DNA from 3 places in the Anaerosinus massiliensis genome. Region 3 is predicted to be linked to each of the others. Evidence: riboswitches for the same ligand, from Rfam matches in the RefSeq annotation. Region 3 holds a riboswitch; each other region holds the start of a gene.
The links. Region 3 has a riboswitch for glycine ahead of BN6559_RS14925 (amino acid permease). Riboswitches for the same ligand answer to the same signal wherever they lie in the genome.
Positions count from the first base shown of each region.

Region 1: another riboswitch for glycine. It lies ahead of gcvT (glycine cleavage system aminomethyltransferase GcvT); the one in region 3 lies ahead of BN6559_RS14925 (amino acid permease).
Region 2: another riboswitch for glycine. It lies ahead of BN6559_RS05885 (ABC transporter substrate-binding protein); the one in region 3 lies ahead of BN6559_RS14925 (amino acid permease).

Region 1 is NZ_LT575483.1:2,623,457-2,626,742, reverse strand. Features, by position in the region: gene gcvH (glycine cleavage system protein GcvH) at 1-285, opposite strand, end outside; gene gcvT (glycine cleavage system aminomethyltransferase GcvT) at 288-1,391, opposite strand; glycine riboswitch at 1,554-1,641, opposite strand; gene BN6559_RS12645 (DMT family transporter) at 1,787-2,728, opposite strand; gene BN6559_RS12640 (ketoacyl-ACP synthase III) at 3,177-3,286, opposite strand, start outside.
Region 2 is NZ_LT575483.1:1,162,056-1,165,341, forward strand. Features, by position in the region: gene BN6559_RS05885 (ABC transporter substrate-binding protein) at 150-1,319, opposite strand; glycine riboswitch at 1,533-1,634, opposite strand; gene BN6559_RS05890 (amino acid ABC transporter ATP-binding protein) at 2,112-2,873, opposite strand; gene BN6559_RS05895 (amino acid ABC transporter permease) at 2,890-3,286, opposite strand, start outside.
Region 3 is NZ_LT575483.1:3,115,873-3,119,158, reverse strand. Features, by position in the region: gene BN6559_RS14930 (alpha/beta hydrolase) at 1-458, opposite strand, end outside; gene BN6559_RS14925 (amino acid permease) at 757-2,139, opposite strand; glycine riboswitch at 2,370-2,450, opposite strand; glycine riboswitch at 2,454-2,529, opposite strand; gene BN6559_RS14920 (methyltransferase) at 2,730-3,286, shown strand, end outside.

The sequences.
Region 1 (3,286 bases), 490 kb from region 3:
ATACGGATCCTCGTTCATGAGCTCCGGTGCATCAGCAAGCGCATCATTTACCTCGACGATCGTACCGCTCAACGGTGCATAGATATCAGATACTGCTTTCACGGATTCTACGACGGAAAACCCCGCTCCAACAGCAATCTCCACATAAACTTCCGGAACTTCAACAAAGACGACATCGCCAAGCTGTGACTGCGCATAATCGGTAATGCCCACAATTGCGCGATTCCCCTCAATTTTTACCCATTCATGATCACAGGAATACTTTAGCTCTGCTGGAATATGCATCCTTATTTCCCCTCTCTTTTATAAAATGGTTTAGGAATCACCTGCGCAGCTACATGCTTGCCGCGAATTTCTATATCAAATTGCTGACCAACCTTAGCAAATCCAACATCTACTAAAGCAAGACCAAGATTCTTATCTATAGTTGGTGCATAGCTTCCTGTCGTAACTGTGCCAATACACCTGCCCTCAGCAATTACCGGATATCCAGCCCGCGCAATGCCTCGACCATTCATCACAACCCCAACAATCCAGCGTTTCACGCCATCTTTCTTTTGCTCCGCCAAAGCATCTCTACCGTTAAACGCACCTTTATCTAATTTCACAAACATGCCAATGCCTGCTTCCAGCGGTGAAATATCCTTGGATAATTCATGTCCATATAACGGCAGGCAAGCCTCGAAACGCAAAGTATCTCTCGCGCCTAATCCAGCCGGCAATATTCCATAAGGCTTTCCTGCGTCCATAATCGCGTCCCACAGCGCAGTGGCATCTTCACTCTGGCAGTAAATCTCGAAACCATCCTCACCTGTATACCCGGTTCTTGATACAAGCGTTTCTTTCCCCGCAATTATGACTTTTGGTAAAAACCAATAATATTCAATTCTTCCCAATGGCGTATCTGTTAATTCACTCAAAATCTTTTGCGCCATAGGCCCTTGCAATGCTAATTGTGCAGTACATGCGGATAAATTTGTTAACTCAACAGCAAAATTCGCTTTGTTTGCCAGCAGCCATTGCCAATCCTTCTCGATATTAGCGGCGTTGATAACCAATAAATATTCATCATCCGCCTGTTTGTAGATCAGTAAATCATCCACAATACCACCATCTTGATAACACATCGGTGTATAGAGTATTTTATGCAAAACAAGCCGTGCTACATCATTGGTTACTACGTTTTGCAAAAATACTAAAGCGTCCTTACCTTTTACAAGAACCTCTCCCATATGGGAAACATCAAATAGTCCCGCCTTTTCTCTAACAGCGCGATGTTCTTCTACGATCCCGCTATATTGTACGGGAAGCAGCCAACCTCCAAATTCAACGATTTTACCGCCATGTTCCAGATGAGTCTCGTATAAGGGTGTCTTTTGTAATGCTGTCATAATCCCTCTCCTCCATCTTTTATTGTTGGGTAAAAAATAAAGACAGAGACAAAGGCGGACGAATCCACCTTTGTCTCTGTCTGTTGTACCTGAGAGTTTTGCCTAAACTAGAAAGGCTCCCCATCGGTGACGCTCATCACGTGAGCGTTCTCTCCAGAGTGCAGTCCGGTTACGGTCTTTTTGCCTGAGAGTTTGACAAAGCGCTTGCTCCTTCGGCGTCGCATTTCACGATCTCTCCTGTAACCATCATTCCATCGTCTATTTAATTTTCATACTTATGCTCATATTAACAAGTTGTTCCATATATGTCAATTGAATTTTCCTATGTTTAAAGTATACAATTTTTATTTACAAATATAACGTATTTATAAAATAAATATTTTTTATTTTGACCTCTATGATTTCGAAACAGCGATATCTTTCATATTAGATTCCACGGGTCGCACTTTATTCCGCGTAGTAATTAATACCCCCGTAATCGTTATCACCATACCAATCAAATGGTAACTTGAAAATTGTTCTCCATAAAATAAGACAGCAATCCACGCCGCATTGAGCGGGGTAAAGTTAATATAAGCCGCTGCCTTCGTCGCACCAATACGCTGCACACCCCAATTAAATAATAAGAACGCAAAAACTGTACTGCATACAGCTAAATATACAATCTCTACCATCGTTTGATTTGATACATGCATGACATTGCCCCACTGATCTTCTTTTACAATAGAAATCAACAGCAACATTACAGCCCCCATCATGGTTGATACGGAAGTCATTGCACCATTTCCCATCGTACGTGAAGTTTTCTTTACAAGCAAAGTATAGATTACCCAACTTGCCACCGAACCAAATAAATATACTTCACCAGTACCAATCGACATATCCACCAAAATACTCAAGTCACCTTTGCTAATGACGAAGGAAACACCAATAAACGATATTGCCGCTCCAACTAACGTACGCCAATTCCATGCCTCTCCCATAAAAAAACTGGCAATGCATGTGGTAAACACAGGATTCACGACAATAATCAATGCCGCAGTAATCGCTGATGTATATTGCAGACCCGTAGCAAAAAAATAGTTATAGGAAAAAACACCTGTTGCCCCCAAGGCAAATAGACTGAAAAAGTTTTCTTTTATGCTAGTCCAATCAAGCTCCTTGCGCCAAGCACTCCATGCAAGCATAAGAAAACCCGCAAGCATAAATCTGAGCGCGGATGTCGTCATCGGGGCGATCTCCGATAAAACATGCTTTGTGGTACCAAATGCCCCGCCCCAAAATAAGGGCACTAGTAATAAAATGATATAGATTTTAGTAAGACTTTGTTTTTCCACGCTTATACTCCTCTTAGATAAAAATTAGATACTTTATTTTTATCACTCGTCTAATCAGTTTTTCAATTCTTACGGAAAATAAATATTATTAAACATTTAATCATACTTATTCTTTCCCTGTCAATCATTCATAAAAAAACAGCTCGGTGCCCGAGCTGTAAAAATTAACAATATTATATTATAATAATTAAGGACGCAGCGCTAACTACGTCCTTAAAACTGAATACAAGGAGGTGAACCTTATGAAGTTCCATTTGGATCTTGAGATAGATGGCATGGTACTTATTAAGGTAGTAGCACTACTTGCTTTTACCTTAAAAGTGCTAACCTAACCTCGTATTCAACCGAAACGTCCTGTTCACGCAGGGCGTTTTTGGTTTATTTAGTATATACTTATTATATTCTATTTTATTCATGATGTAAACGTAAACATACACCTATTATACTCCTACCACTCAATTACAACTCCACCATGTGTCAGACCGGCACCGAATCCGTATAGTATCATTTTATCGCCTGCTTTGATTTTTCCTTCTTCTAGTGCCATCCACATTGCAA
Region 2 (3,286 bases), 2.0 Mb from region 3:
CCTGCTGTTCTTATTTGATTATCTATCTCTTAGAATAATGTTATTATAATCGATGTTTTTTTCTTATGCAATACTTTTTTGTAAAATAGATGATGTATACAACGTACATTATACCTGTATGAAAATACACAGGAGCATGCAACATGCCTTTAAGGCTTTACACTCGTATTGAATACTTGCTTTCCATCTTTCATTTCAATAATCACTGCACTTTTCACCGCATCATGCGTCGCATTGATTGTCGTTTCACCACTAATTGCATCGAAATTGGTTGTTGCAGCCAGTGCTTCACGAATTTTTTCCGGTTCCGCACTGTTTGCTCTTTTCATCGCGTCAATCAGTACACGTGCCGCATCATATCCAAGTACAGCCAAAGCATCTGGTTTTTGACCATATTCTTTGGTATAAGCCTCAACAAACGCTTTTGCTTTAGCATCATCTGCATCTACAGAATAATGATTTGTAAAATACGTTTGATTCAGTGCACGATTTCCGGCAATCTCCGCTAGTTTAGGAGAATCCCAACCATCGCCGCCAATCATCACCGCTTCAATCCCAAGCTCACGTGCCTGCTTTACAATCTTCCCAACCTCTTCATAATAGCCAGGGATATAGATAACTTCTGCATTTAAGCTTTTTATCTTCGTTAATATGGTTTTAAAATCTTGATCTTTCTGTAAATAAGCTTCTTCACCTAAAATTTCTCCGCCTTTTGCCGTGTAAGCCTTTTTGAAGAAATCACCAAGCCCTTTACTATAATCACTGCTATTATCAATCAACATAACCGCTTTTTTCAATTTTAAATGATCAAAAACAAAATTCGCAGCAACTGTACCTTGAAATGGATCAATAAAACATACGCGGAAAACATAGTCGTTCACTTTGCCGGTTTTTTCATCCACTGTTACTTTTGGATTGGTCGCACCGGAAGCAAGATAAGGTACTTTCGCAGCTTCAGCGACACTTGCAGCAGCGATTGCATTCGAACTTGAGAATGTACCTGTAACCGCAACCACTTTATCCTGATTGATCAATTTTGTCATAGCATTTGCAGCTTCTGCTGGTTCAGATTTATTATCTGCCGCAACAGATTCTATTTGTTTGCCCAAAACGCCGCCATTCGCATTGGCTTCCTTAATTGCCAAATTTGCCCCGTTGGCAGATGATGTCCCCAATGTTGCAGCGCCGCCAGTCATCTCATTTAATAAACCGATTTTAATTTTATTAGAATCTCCGCCACCGCAACCAGACATTACGCTCATAAGCAGCAACGTCACCATCATCCACATCCATACCGCTTTTTTACTTTTGTTTCTCATAAATAAACGCCCCCTCTTTTCCAATCAAACCAACATTTTATCCTGCATTTCAGAAACAATCCATTTGCAATTGAAACAAAGAAGGGTAGTTCACGCCTTAGAAATAAAAAGAGTCAAATCGTTTTGATTTGACTCTGTATTTACTAAGAAACTTACGGCAAAATAATAGCACAAGAAATAAAGAATACATGCATCCTGTATACTTAATTGCTACCATTTGTCTCTGTCCTTTTGCCTGAGAGATTTGCAAACAATTTTCACTGTCTGTTTTCACCTTCGGCGACCCATTTAAGGGTACTCTCCAGAGTCCCGTCCATTTACGGTTCTACTCAAAAATTTTGAGTACCTGAGAGTGTTACTCCTTCGGTGGGCTAAATTGCCGCTCTTCCGTAGACTTCATCCGGTATACATATGTAATTGTCTGAAACACTCGAATGAACACTATTATAAAACAATGTTTATTTTTTTGCAATACTATCAACATAAAAAGATTTGATCCACAAAGAAAAATGCAATGATCTCAAAAATTGGATCATTGCATTTAAACTGTAGGCAAATCATATATTTATGCTGATAACTTAGAAAATAACGAAATCCGTACCACTTATAAACTAGTACGAAGATAGGTTGCCGGTTGGTGAGAAGTGCTCAGATGCTAGGCACAGTAAGGGGATGTGAAGGAGTCGTACTTCTGTACGTCGACGAGCAGTACCTTGCTGTAACGACGCAGATGAGTGCTTATCGCCAACCCGCTGCCTATCTGTCCATAGTTTATCAACACGCTGCACCTATTTATAGCATATTTTTTAAAAATGCCTTTGTTCTTTCTTGCTTAGGATGCACAAAGATTTCTTCTGGCGTTCCTGCCTCAATGATATCGCCGTCCGCCATAAAAATTACTTTCTGTGCAACTTCTCGAGCAAATGCCATTTCATGTGTTACAACAATCATTGTCATATGCTCTTCAGCAAGTCTTCGCATTGCTTTTAATACCTCTCCTGTAAGTTCCGGATCGAGTGCCGAGGTCGGTTCATCAAATAACATAATTGCCGGATTCATCGCCAGTGCCCTGGCGATCGCAACACGTTGTTTCTGACCACCGGATAATCTGGATGGATAACAATCTTTTTTATCCAGCAAACCAACTTTTTTTAATAATTCCTCAGCAATCGGTACGATCTCTTCTCTCTTCATGCCCTTGACTAAAATCGGTGCTTCAATCAAATTTTCAAGCACCGTCATATGCGGAAATAAATTAAAATGCTGAAATACCATTCCCATTTTTGCGCATATCGCACGAGATTTTAAATCATTTGCATATTGACATATGCCATCTACATCTTCTACCAAAGTCTCCCCCTGTACGATAATGGAGCCTTTGTCAATTGTCTCTAAACGATTCAAACAACGGAGCAATGTACTTTTCCCCGAACCGGAAGGCCCAATGATCGCCACGACCTCACCACGTTTAATTTCTAAATGAATCCCCTTCAGCACTTCTAATTTATGAAAACTTTTGTGAATATCTTTTAATTCAATCATTGCTTCATGCATGTCCTTCCCTCCTTCCTTACTCATCATATTTTGCGTAATGTGCCTCTAATTTATTGAAAATCCACGTTAATACAAAAGTCATAATTAAATAAAATACGCCCGCAATCACAAATGGCGTCATATCAAATTCACGCTGCACAATCGTTCTGGCAACGCGCAGCAAATCGTTCATTGCTAAAATGTAAATCAACGATGTATCTTTTACGAGTGTAATCGTTTCATTGCTGATCGGCGGTAAAACACGTTTGATCATCTGTGGAATGATAATACGACGCATCGTTTGCACATACGTCATGCCCAAAGCTTTCGACGCCTCATATTGCCCGCGTTCAATCGATTGAATACCCGCTCGAAAAATTTCAGCAAAATACGCCGCATAATTTAGCGTAAAAGCCAATAACGCCGCTGCAAAA
Region 3 (3,286 bases):
AGCCAATCTAACCAAACATTGATATCATCTTTTTCAAAATAGCCCCAGGAAATAGAGACGCCGCCACTATCACCATGCCCACGCGCATCAACAATCAGTACATTATAGCCCAGTTTTTGATAAATATCTAAATAATCAAGTCCTGCTGAGCGGTTTTGGAAAAGTCCGTGCAAAAAAAGAATCGTTTGCTTTGATGGTCGTTTTGCTGGAATATACGTACCACGTATTGCATAACCATGCGGTGAAGTCAAACTGACCTTTTCCCATTCATACTTTTTTTCTGCATTGGCAATTTTTTCGATATTCTTAGAATTATCCTGTAAATTAAATAAGTTTTGATATAAATGCGGCGATGTTAATTCGCGATAAATAAATTCGCCCATCATCAGACCAAGTACATTGACCGCAACAAATATACCAATGGTAATTCCCATACAAAAAATTAATAGTTTTCTCATTCAGTCTCTTTCTTTCCTGATATAAAATTATAAATGCTTCCACACTTTTTGTAAGAAGCATTTAAGCATAAATATAGTATATATCTAAAAACGCACACTAACAATAAGAGACTCTATAAAAAATGTTTGTTTTTGTAGTAAATTTTTACCAATTTAATTTACGAATCTAACTTTTTATTAACCACCTATCGATTCATATTTTCGCTACAAAATAAGCTAGCTATGCCCATATCAAGCCTACTCGCAAGCAGGTTGAAATGAATTAAAGCCAATACTAATTTTGAACAAAGCTATTATATTATCTTGTAATAAAACTAGTCTTAACTTCCTCTTTCGCTCTTGCTTTAAAAACCTTGTAAATCACCCCAAGCATGATAAACCAGACTGGCGTTACAAACAAAGCAATACGAGTTTCTTCATTCAATGCTAACGTCACTAAAACGAAAGCAAAAAATGCTAAAATTACATAATTCATGAGTGGATACAACGGCATTTTGAATTTACTTCTTGCGGCAAGTTCAGGATTCTGCTTGCGATATTTTAGATGGCAAACCGTAATAATACCCCAAATAAAAATGAAGCAAAACGTTGATATACTCGTAATGAGTACAAACACACCTTCCGGCATAATATATTGCAAAATAACCGCAATCAAAACAACAATTGTTGAAAATATTGTTGCATTTGCCGGGACTTGGTTCGCAGTTAATTTTTTCATGGACGCTGGTGCATTGTCTTCTTTCGACAGAGAATACACTAAACGACCTGTACTGAAAATTCCACTATTACAAGCAGATGCAGCTGAAGTTAATACAACGAAATTTACAATCGTTGCGGCTGCCGCGATTCCTACTGCAGAAAAGACCTGCACAAATGGGCTCTTATCCGGACTAATTGAAGTCCATGGATAGATACTCATAATAACGAGAAGTGCTCCGATATAAAAGATAATGATTCTAATTGGTATATTGTTGATTGCCTTTGGAATTACACGTTCTGGATTTTCAGTTTCACCAGCAGTTAAGCCGACCAATTCAATCCCTGTAAATGCAAATACAACCATTTGGAAAGAGAGAATAAATCCGCTGATTCCATTTGGAATCCACCCGCCATAACTCCAGAGATTTGTAAAGCTGGATACACCTGCATCCGTAGAAAATCCTTTGATAATCATAAATGTCCCGATGACAATCAATGACATAATCGCTACCACTTTAATTAAAGCAAACCAAAATTCCATCTCACCGAATAACTTTACTGCCGTAAGATTCATAATCAGTAAAATCATGAGAATGATCAAACTCGGAACCCACTGTGCGATATTGGGAAACCAATACTCTATATAGAGTCCGGCAGCAGTTACATCAGCCATCGCCAATGAAATCCAACAAAACCAATAGGTCCATCCTGTAATAAATGCCGCTCCATTTCCCATATACTCACGAACAAAATCGACAAAAGAATGATACTTCAAATTAGAAAGCAATAATTCCCCAAGCGCCCGCATTACAAAAAAACAAATAACACCAGTAATCATATAGGCAAATAAAATAGAGGGCCCCGCCAAGTGTATGGATCTGCCCGATCCTAAGAACAATCCTGTACCGATTGCTCCACCAATCGCCAACAATTGCACATGGCGATTTTTTAATCCTCTCGATAAATTTTGGTTTTCCGACATATCGACTCCACCTTTCCAATTCTTACGATTTCCCCCGTATGTGCCAGGTCCAAGCTGTACATTCACTCTGTAACGTTATACGATAACACATTGCACAATCAGCAGATCGTACAAAATACTAAAAACTTTCTCTAAAAATACAGAAAGAGGCCAAATATAAAAATCTGGCCTCAAAAAATGCATAAAGAGGTCAAATATAAAATTTGACCTCAAAATAAACAGTTTGTCTGCTCTGTCCTTTTACCTGAGAGATTCACTAATTTAAATTAAATCAGCTTGCTCCTTCGGTGCTCAATTGAGGCTCTCCAGAGTTTCGTCCAATAACGGTCCTTTTGCCTGAAAGCATAACATCTTCGGCGGATTATAAAATCTCTCTCCCATTATCTTCATACGAAGTTCAATATGAAATTAATAACATACGATATGTATTTTAACACCTATTTTTCTAAATAGCAATCATTAAATATTTTCCAATACGAATCATCGCCATCTACTTTTTAAGAAAAATTTCACCATGTATGCTTGACATACATAATAATCACATTGTATACTTGGCATACATAAATAGAACAAAATAAAGGAGTGAAAAAATGATACATCCTCAAGGAAATCCGCAAATTTATTACAAAATGCTGCATCAAAAGCGTGCAACAGAACTTTTTTTATCTGCGCTTCGGCTTCGCATTTTCTCCGCACTCGAGAACTTAGAAACAGCAAATTCACTGGCAAAAAAGACAAACCTGAACGAACGCAACCTTTCCTTCTATCTAAACGCCTTAGCTTGCATTGGTCTGCTGGAAAAGCATGAAAATAAATACCGCAATACGAAGGAAAGCAACGAATTTCTGAATGAAAATAGTCCGCTCTATCTCGGTGAACATCTTTTATTCCGAGAAAAAATGATGTCGCTTGCCAACCTAGACGATCGAATACAAACCGGAGCAGATGCGCAAATCATTACGGACAATAGCGGCGTAAACGTCTATGACTTTTATGAATCAGCACGCGTCAGTATTCCTGAAATGTATACAGGACGCGTACAAGCACTACTTGCTGCACTTTCCGAACTATACAAAGACGGTGCTCCAAAAAAAATTTTAGATCTTGGCGGCGGAAACGGTATTTTAGCAATAGAGACTGTTTCAGC